3 regions of the Mesorhizobium sp. B1-1-1 genome follow, and region 2 is predicted to be linked to each of the others. Evidence: predicted binding sites of a transcription regulator. Region 2 holds the regulator's gene; each other region holds the start of a gene.
What was found. Region 2 encodes PhoB, which activates phosphate uptake and scavenging genes when phosphate is short. Its sites were predicted from a motif close to TGTCATNNANCTGTCAT; they were not measured.
Positions count from the first base shown of each region.

Region 1 (3,221 bases), on a different contig from region 2:
CCATCAGCACGCCGAGCCCGGCATCCTTCGAAGCTCTGGCGGCCTCCTCGGTGGTCGGGAATTCGGCAACGCGCACGCCTTGCTCGATGGCTTCGTCGACATGGCCCGTCGTCGCATCGTCATGGCTCGCAAGCACGATGCCGCGCTCGTGGCAGGCGGCGGCGATGAAGACGCGGTTCGGGGCCGAATTCCGGGCCGATTCGCCCATCCGCTTCTCGCAGAATTTCTGGAAATCGTGATCGGTCAGCTTCAGCTTGCGCTGATAGTAGTAGGCGTAGGTTTCGAGGTTGACGAACTGGCGCTGGCCTGGCGCATGGTCCATCAGCGAGGCGAGCTTCACCCGTTCGTCCGTCTCGAAATTGGCGAAGGCCCTGAGGCAATCCGGCGCCGAGACCTCGCAGCGTAGATGGATGAAATGATCGGCCCGCAATCGATCCATCCGCACGCTGTCCTCGATCGCATCGGCGAGCTTGCGGATGTCGGCGGCGTTGAGATCGGCATCCTCGTCCATGCCGACACGCAAGGCGTCGAGCACGGTGGTGATGCCTGCCGTCGCCACCTGCGCGTCATGGGCGAGCACGGCGGCGATCGGGTTCCAACGCACCTTGGGCCGCGGCGCATAGTGGCCTTCCAGGTGATCGGTGTGCAGCTCGACCAGTCCCGGAATGATGAAGTCGCCAGCCATGTCCTCGCCGGCTCGCACGACGCCGGCGGATATGTCGGCGATCAGACCGTCACGCATCACGAGCGAACCGTCGATGATCTCGTCGGCAAGAACGATGCGGGCGTTGCTCAGAATGGTGTCGGCGGTCATCTTAGGCAGTCCTTGGTTTTTTCTCGCCTTTGCGGCTTGTTGCTTCAGGCGGTTTTTCTGGCCGGACGGCGCCCGAGCGCGTGCTGGGAAAGCACCATGAACGGGGCGCCGGGTTCGGGCTCGATGAACAACGTCAGCGCGTCCACCGGAACCGGCTGGCGCAGCACCTCGGTGAACAGGCCCTCGATTGCCAGGCGAAGACGAGGGCTTTCCTGTGGCCCGGCCCTGCCGGACAGCGTCATGTGAAAGCGGAAGCTCTCGAAGACGTAAGGATAGCCCCATTGGCAGAGATTGCGGAATTCGCCCGGCTTCAGCGAGTCCGGGCTGCGCCGCTCGATCTCGGCCTCCGTCAACGGCGCGCGAAAGCGGTCGAAATCGCGCACCACATCATCGGCGAAGCGATTGAGCGGAGGCAATGGCGCCTCCGGCACCAGTGCGAAGAAACCGTCGATCTGGCTGACGACGAGACGCGGGATCATCACAACGGGCGTCGCCTGGGCAAAGGCGTCGAGCGCTGCGCGCAACGAGGCTTCGGTTTCGTTGGCCGCTAACCGGAAAGGGGCTTTCAGCGTTGCGTGAAAACCATAGCGCCGTGCCGATGCGGTGTGGAAGGCGACTTCCGCCGCCGACAAATCGCCCACCGCCTCCACCGGTCGCGTCGCGGCGCCGAACGGGTCACGGCCCAGCCAGTTGGCGGCGATCCGCGCCAATTTTTCGTCCTGTTGGGGGGTGAAGTAGATGGCGTAGCGCATCGAAAATCCTCGTCAGCCCGTTGCCATAGGTGATTTCCATGACGGATTGACGAAGCTTTGAAGGGTTTTCGAAGGCAAATCGACCCCGCCGGTCCTTAGCCGACGATTTTTCTGATCTGGACCAACAGGTTCAGCCGTGAACGCGCAACGGTCAGGCCTTCATCAGCCATTCGTGCTCGGGCGCATTGTGGAATTTCCACGTCCGCTTCGGGCCGGCCATGACGTTGAGATAGTAGAGGTCGTAGCCATGGCAAGCCGCGCAGGGGTGATAGCCCTTGGGCACCAGCACGACGTCGCCGTCCTCGATCGCCATCGCCTCGTCCAGCGCGCGGGAGCCGTCCTTGTCGGCGTCGGTATAGACCCGCTGGAAAGCAAAGCCCTGCGGCGGGTTGAGGCGGTGATAATAGGTTTCCTCGAGATAGGATTCGTTAGGGAGATTGTCCTGGTCGTGCTTGTGCGGCGGATAGCTCGACGTATGGCCGCCGGGCGTGATGACCTCGACCACCAGCAGCGAATCGGCCGGCTTGCCCTCGGGCAGGATGTTGGTGACGTAGCGCGTATTGGTGCCCTTGCCGCGCACCTCCTGGCCGAGGTCGTCAGGCCCGATGACGCGAACCGGCAGGCCGCCGCTCAATCCCGGCGCCGAGCAGACCGCCAGTTCCAGTCCGCTATCAGCCGTCACCGACCAGTCCGATCCCTGCGGCACATAGACCGACCATGGTTTGCCTTCGAAGGGCGACATGCGCTGGCCGAGCAGGCCGAGATCCTTGCCGCCGGCCGCGACCGTGCCCTTGCCGGTGACGAACACCAGGCAGACTTCGCGATCGTCCGTTGTTCCCGAAGCCGTTTCGCCCGGTTTCAGCCGATGCAGGTCGAACCCGACATAGGTCCAGCCGGCGCTTTGCGGCGTGACGTGCGCGACACGGCCATGGCCCTTGTCGGCTTTGACCAGCAGCTTCGACATCCGGTTACTCCTTCGGTTCGACTTCGGCGGGCGCCTTGTTCTCGTCGGCCGGCTTGTAGAGATAAAAAAACTGCCAGACGCCATAGCCGGCGAAGCCCAGCGCGATCACGCCCCAGAACGGCGTGCCGCTCGCGAATTCGATGATCGACCAGATGACGCACACCGCGACGACGGCGACACGCCGCCACAATGGCCGGAAGAAGGGGTGCTCGGAATCTTTCATCGCGGCAACCTACAGCAAGCCCGGCCTGGCGAGAACCCGATCAGACATCGGGGAAGCCCTGCGTCTCGACCGTATAGCCGGCCGCCGTCATCACCCGCATCAACTCCTTGTGGCCCACCTGCGCCATCTTGAGCGGCGGGTTCTTCTTCGGGTCCTGTTCGGCCTCGACCACGAACCAGCCTTCATAGCCGTGGTCGGCGAAACGCTGCACGATGGCGCCGAAATCCAGCGAGCCGTCGCCCGGCACGGTGAAGGCGCCAAGCGCCACCGCGTCGAGGAAGGACTGCTTCGTGCGGTCGAGCTTCTCGATCACGCCCATGCGCACATCCTTCACATGCACATGGCTGATGCGCTTGTGGTGATTGTCGATGGCGCGCAGCACATCGCCGCCGGCAAAGGCCAGATGGCCCGCATCGAGCAGCAGCGGAATGCCCGCTCCGGAATGGCGCATGAAGGCGTCGAGCTCCG
Region 1 covers NZ_VFWW01000017.1:18,126-21,346, forward strand. Annotated here, with positions in the region: gene FJ986_RS27775 (alpha-D-ribose 1-methylphosphonate 5-triphosphate diphosphatase) at 1-814, opposite strand, end outside; gene FJ986_RS27780 (DUF1045 domain-containing protein) at 859-1,566, opposite strand; gene iolB (5-deoxy-glucuronate isomerase) at 1,718-2,530, opposite strand; gene FJ986_RS27790 (DUF3329 domain-containing protein) at 2,535-2,753, opposite strand; gene iolE (myo-inosose-2 dehydratase) at 2,794-3,221, opposite strand, start outside.
Region 1: the regulator PhoB is predicted to act here: its motif matches at 1,605-1,621, upstream of FJ986_RS27780 (DUF1045 domain-containing protein).

Region 2 (3,221 bases):
ACCCGCCAGGATGGCGGCTGTGAATCTCTTCATCTTAATCCTCCCTGCGCCGCGTATGGCGCGACCAAACAGGCCCGTAGGCCGGCACAAAGGCTCTATTTTTTCGAGCCTCGAAAAAACACTGGTCCATCGTCGGAACGCTGTCAACGTCGATTCTGATGTATTTTGATGTCCTCGTGAATTTTTTTCGAGCTCCGGAATAAATAATGACAGCCAAGGCCGGTTCTGCCAGTATTTGACGGTCGTCGGGATCCTGGGGAGAGAACGCGGCGACGGGGAGGATGCGAGAAACATGTCGGTCGGAATCCGCCACGACGATTTGCGCCGACGCAACCGGGCGATGGTGATCGCGGCCGTGCGCCGTGCCGGGCAGCCCTCGCGCACCGAGATTGCCGCGACCACCGGGCTCAGCCATTCCACCATATCGGCGATCTCCTCCGACCTGATTGGCGAAGGCATCCTGGCGCAGAGCAAGCCGAGCGAGGCCGGTGCGCTGAAACGCGGCCGGCCGCAGGTCGGCCTCAGCCTCAACCCTGAAGCCGCGGCGGTGATGACCGTGGTGCTGTCGCTGAATTTTCTCTCCGTCGCCGTCATCGACTATGCCGGCCAGGTGATATCTGAAGAGCAGCGCCGGCTGGACACGCTCACCCTGTCGCGCGAGGCGCTGATCGGCGAATGCGTGGCCATCGTCAGGCGGCGGTTCGAGGATCCCGACCTCGACGTCGGCAGCATCGCCCGTATCGCGCTGGCGATCCAGGGCATCACCGACACGGATGCGCGCACCATGCTGTGGTCGCCGATCACGCCGCAGACCGACATCGCCTTCGCCGACATACTGGAGGCCGAGTTCGGCATTCCCGCCACCATGGAGAACGATTGCAACATGATGGCGGTGGCGCTGCGCTGGCGCGATCCCCAGCGCTACCGCGACGACTTCATCGCCATCCTTTTGTCGCACGGCATCGGCATGGGCTTGGTGCTGAAGGGTGAACTGTTCACCGGCACCCATTCATCCGGAGGCGAGTTCGGCCACATGATCCATCGCCCCGGCGGGGCGCTCTGCCGCTGCGGGCGGCGCGGCTGCGTCGAGGCCTATGCCGGCAACTATGCCATCTGGCGCAACGCGAGGCAGCTTGGCGAGGACACCGAGCCCGTCGACGTCAGCGACGCCGACATGCGCACCCTGGCGGCCTCGGCGCGCGAAAAGGACGGGCCGGAGCGCGAAGCCTACCGCAAGGCCGGCGAGGCGCTGGGTTACGGCCTTGGCAGCCTGTTCGCGCTGATCGATCCGGCGCCGGTCGCCATGGTCGGCGTCAGCGCCGCCGCCTTCGACCTGATCGAGCCGGCTCTGCGCGAGGCCATTGCCCAGACCGCCGGCGGCCAGCACTCGAAATCGATTTCCTTCGACACCGAGCCGAACGAACTGCCACTGATCCGCGAGGGCTGCGCCATGCGCGCGCTGACCTTCGTCGACCAGGAGATTTTCGCGCCGGGGGCACAGGCGAAATCAGGCGTGGGCGAGAACGTTGCGTGACATATCCCTAGTCTTCGCGAATCGCATACCCCGCGCCCCGAATGGTGCGGATCACGTCAGGCATGCGGCCATTGTTGACCGCCTTGCGCAGCCGGCCGACATGCACGTCCACGGTGCGCTCGTCGATATAGATCGTTTCGCCCCAGACATTGTCGAGCAGTTGGCTGCGCGAGAACACGCGGCCGGGATGTCGCATCATGAATTCGAGCAGGCGGAACTCGGTCGGCCCGAGCCGGATCTCGCTTTTCTTGCGGTAGACCCGGTGCGATTCACGGTCGAGCACGATGTCGCCGACCTTGAGCACGCTGGACAGAACTTCGGGCTTGGCGCGGCGCAGCAGCGCCTTGACGCGTGCCATGAATTCCGGCGTTGAGAACGGCTTGACCAGATAGTCGTCGGCGCCGGTGGAGAGACCGCGCACCCGGTCGCTTTCCTCGCCGCGCGCCGTCAGCATGATGATCGGCAGCCGCTCGGTCTCGGGCCGCATCCGGAGACGGCGGCAGAGCTCGATGCCGGACACCGCCGGCACCATCCAGTCGAGCACAAGAAGGTCAGGGACATTCTCCTGCAAGCGGATCTCGGCTTCGTCGCCGCGCGTCACCACCTCTACCTGATAACCCTCCGATTCCAGATTGTAACGGAGCAGCACACCCAGCGGCTCCTCGTCCTCCACCACCATGATGCGTGGCGCGATCATCGACTGGTCACCCCTGCCGTCAAGCCGCTGGCGCCGACATCGCCGTCTCGTCCTGCTTCGGGCGATTGGCGGGCAATTGCGTGCCGGTCAGCACATAATAGGCATTTTCGGCAATGTTGGTCACGTGATCGCCGATGCGCTCGAGATTCTTGGCGCAGAACAAAAGATGCGTGCAGGCGGTGATGTTGCGCGGATCCTCCATCATGTAGGTCAGCAGCTCGCGGAAGACCGACGTGTATTTGACGTCGATGCGTTCATCGTCGGCGCGCAGCTTCGCAAGTGCCGCGGCATCGCGCGCCGCATACTCCTCGATCACGCCTTGCACCTGGATCAGCACAAGCTGCGCCATGGCGTCGATGGAGTGCGACAGGTCGCGCGGCGTGGCGGCAAGGCCGACGGTGCCGACGCGCTTGGCGATGTTCTTGGCGAGATCGCCGATGCGTTCGAGATCGCCCGCCATGCGGATCGAGCCGACGACATGGCGCAGATCGTCCGCCATGGGCTGCCGCTTGGCGATCAGGGTGATGGCGCGGTCGTCGAGTTCGCGCTGGCGCGCGTCCATGATGGCGTCGTCGGAGACGACGCGCTGGGCGAGCGCGTTGTCGGAATTCAGGAGCGCCTTGGTGGCGCCGCCGACCATCGATGAGGCGAGATCGCCCATGTCGCGGATCAGCCTGCTGATCTGTCCGAGATCTTCGTCAAAGGCTGCGACTGTGTGTTCGGCCATGATCTTGGTCCTCGTATGCCTGGGATCAGCCGAAGCGGCCGGTGATATAGTCCTGCGTGCGCTTCTCGCGGGGCGATGTGAAGATCTTCTCGGTGCGGTCGAACTCGACCAACTCGCCCAGATACATGAACGCGGTCTGCTTCGACACGCGCGCCGCCTGCTGCATGTTGTGGGTGACGATGACGATCGTATAGTCGGCCTGCAGCTCATCGATCAGCTCCTCGATCTTGGCGGTCGACAGCGGATCGAGCGCCGAGGCAGGC
Region 2 covers NZ_VFWW01000015.1:30,223-33,443, reverse strand. Annotated here, with positions in the region: gene xylF (D-xylose ABC transporter substrate-binding protein) at 1-33, opposite strand, end outside; gene FJ986_RS26715 (ROK family protein) at 293-1,534, shown strand; gene phoB (phosphate regulon transcriptional regulator PhoB) at 1,542-2,231, opposite strand; gene phoU (phosphate signaling complex protein PhoU) at 2,251-2,958, opposite strand; gene pstB (phosphate ABC transporter ATP-binding protein PstB) at 2,984-3,221, opposite strand, start outside.

Region 3 (3,221 bases), on a different contig from region 2:
TGCCGCCGAGTGCGACCAACAGCAGGCCGACGCCGATGGCGGTGTAGAGCCGGCGCAAGGAGGTCTGGCGACGCCAGGCGTCGGCCATCTGGTGCGTGGCGCCGGAAGGAGCTGTCAGGGAAAGGGTCATGGTCGGAGATGCAAGAAGGGCGGCGTTTTCTCGACGCCGCCCTTCCTGACTTCTGCCTTTAGCCGCCGATGGCTGCCTTACGGGCTTCGACGATGACGTTATAGAAATCCGCCTTCACCGGAACGTAGCCGGTAAAATCACCGCCTTCGACGCCTTCGAAGCAAGCCTTGTCCTTCTTGGGCAGGTCGGTGAAGAAGGCCGCCAGCTTGGCCGTCATCTCGTCGCCGAGCGCCGTGCGCACGACCAGCGGACCGTTCGGGATCAGGCCCGAGCGCCAGACCTCGACGAAGTCGTTGGGGTCGACGGCGCCCTTGGCGACTTCCTTGTGGAAGGTGCCGGAGGTGTAGCCGTCCTTGAAGTCGCCGATGCCGGAGGAATCGTCCACGGCCACGTCGACCTTGCCGTCTCGCACGGCGAGCACATTGTTCTCATGGCCGCCATTGAACTGGGTCGAGGCGAAGAAGGTCTCGTTCGACGCGCCCGTGTCCTTCGGAATCTGCGTCAGCGGGATCAGGTAGCCGGAGGTCGAATCCGGATCGGCGTAGCCGAGCTTCTTGCCCTTGGCCGACTTGATGTCGGTGATGCCGGAGGACTTCAGCGCCAGGCCGATCGAATAGTAGCCGGTCGCGCCGTCGGTCTGCTGGGTGGTGAGGATCGGGGTTACCGCCTTGGGATCCTTGAGGACGACGCTGGCATAGCCGGAAGCGCCGAGTTCGGCGAAGTCGAGCGTGCCGCCGAGCAGGCCCTGGATGACGCCGTCATAGTCGGCGGCCGGGAACAGCGAGACCTTCTCGAAGCCGAATTCAGCCTTCAGGTGATCGGCCAGGCACTGGTAGTTGCGCAGCCGGTCGGTTTCGTTCTCGCCGCCGAGGATGCCGACGCGGAATTCCTTCATATCGGCGGCATGCGCCGCGCCGGTGGCCATTGCAAGCACCGAAACGGCGCTGAAAACCATTTTCCTGAACATCTGATTTCTCTCCTGTAGGTTCCGGCCCCGCGCCGGCGGCGTTGGTGATTTTGACGGGTGCCCTGACGCGGGCTGGCGATCCAGGTCGCTCTCAGTAACCCGGGAATGCGGGTTCGAGCGGTCCGGCGGATGCGGCGATCTTTTGCTTGAAGGCAACGCTGGTCGAGGTGATGGCCTCGGATATCTCGCCGCCATTGCTGTCGGCGCCATAGACGAGACGGACGGCCTCGCGGTTAAGCTCCTCCGGCGGCCCGTCGAACACGACCTTGCCCGCGGCCATGCCGATGATGCGGTTGCAATAGGTGCGGGCGGTGTCCAGCGTGTGCAGGTTGGTGACCACGGTGATGCCCTCGCGCAAATTGATGTCCTGCAGCGAATCCATCACCACCTTGGCATTGAGCGGGTCGAGCGAAGCGATCGGCTCGTCGGCCAGGATCACCCGGGGCTGCTGCATCATGGCGCGGGCAATGGCGACACGCTGCTGCTGGCCGCCCGACAAGGTGCCTGCGGGCTGCAGCGCGGTACGGGCGATATCGAGCCGCTCGAGGGCGGCGACCGCCTGCGCACACTCGGTCCGCGAGAACATGCCGAAAAGGTTCGACAGGGTCGGACGATGGTTCAGCCGGCCGAGCAGCACATTGGTCAGCACGTCGAGGCGCGGCACAAGGTTGAATTGCTGGAAGATCATGGCGCAGTCGCGCTGCCAGCGCCTGAGCGGCGAACCGCGCAATTGCGAGACCTCGGCTCCGTCGAAGAAAATCGATCCATGGCTGGGATCGATGAGGCGGTTGATCATACGCAGAAGCGTCGACTTGCCGGCGCCGGAACGGCCGATGACGCCGACCATCTGACCCTGCGGGATCGAGATGCTGACATCGTTAACGGCGGTGTTCTTGCCAAATCGTCGGGTGACGCCGCGGATTTCGAGCGTGGCTGACATGGTGCGTTCCCGTCCAGTCGCGGTTGAAGGTCCTGTTGACCCTCGCTAGCGCAGCGCCATGAACCTGCGGTGTCGGATTGATGTCAGTTTTGTTACCACCCACAGCCGTGTCGTGCGCGATCAGGCCAGGACCATCAGTTCCTCGAAGTGCTCCATGTCCCTGAAGCTGCGGAAGGCAGGCGGCTCGAGAAGACAGCCCCCTGCCCGAACTCTATGTAAGGGATGCGAATAGTGAGCAGCCCTATTCCATTCACCACCGTCATCCACCGTATTTTTCCAGGAAAGCTTCGGCCTCGAGCTGACGGAAATCGTCGAGTGCGGCGCGCAGCCTCGCATGGTCCCAATCCCACCAGGCAAGCGCCTGGTAGCGCTCGGCGGTGCGGCGGTCGAAGCGCTCGCGGATCGGCTTTGCCGGCACGCCGGCGACGATGGTGTAGGGAGCGACATCCTTCGATACCACCGCTCCGGCGCCGACGGCGGCGCCATCGCCGACGGTGATGCCGGGCAGGACTGTCGAGCCATGGCCAAGCCATGTGTCGTGGCCGATTGTGACGCGCCTGGCGCGGCGCTCAGCGAAAAATTCGCTCTCGTGTTCGGCATCGTCCCAATAGTCCGATGCGCGGTAGGTGAAGTGGTGCAGCGTCGGTCGCCAGGTCGGGTGGTTGGTGGCGTTGATGCGCACGCTTGCCGCGATGTTGGAGAATTTGCCGATCGTCGCACACCAGACGGCGCAGTCCTGCATCATGTAGGAATAGTCGCCGAGTTCGCTTTCCGAAACCCGACAGCGGTCGGCGATTTCGGTCCACCGGCCAAGCGTCGAATTCTCCACGTCCGCCGTCGGGTGGACCAGCGGCGTCTCCGACAATTTCCTGCTCATGCGGCGAGCTTTCCCGGGGCGAAGGCGGTGACGTCGATGATGCGGTCGGCCACCGCTTCGCGCACATCATGGTCGTGGAAGATGCCGAGCAGGGCGACGCCTGCCGCCTTCTTGGCGGCGATGAGTTCGATCACCACCTCGCGGTTCCTGGCATCGAGCGAAGCTGTCGGCTCGTCGAGCAGCAGGATCGGGTGCCCGGTGATGAAGCCGCGCGCGATGTTGACGCGCTGCTGCTCGCCGCCGGAGAAGGTCGCCGGCGGCAATGCCCAGAGTTTTTCCGGCAGGTTAAGCTGCGCCAGCAGGGCGC
Region 3 covers NZ_VFWW01000018.1:40,491-43,711, reverse strand. Annotated here, with positions in the region: gene phnE (phosphonate ABC transporter, permease protein PhnE) at 1-130, opposite strand, end outside; gene phnD (phosphonate ABC transporter substrate-binding protein) at 189-1,097, opposite strand; gene phnC (phosphonate ABC transporter ATP-binding protein) at 1,189-2,037, opposite strand; gene FJ986_RS28465 (DapH/DapD/GlmU-related protein) at 2,297-2,914, opposite strand; gene phnL (phosphonate C-P lyase system protein PhnL) at 2,911-3,221, opposite strand, start outside.
Region 3: the regulator PhoB is predicted to act here: its motif matches at 2,107-2,123, upstream of phnC (phosphonate ABC transporter ATP-binding protein).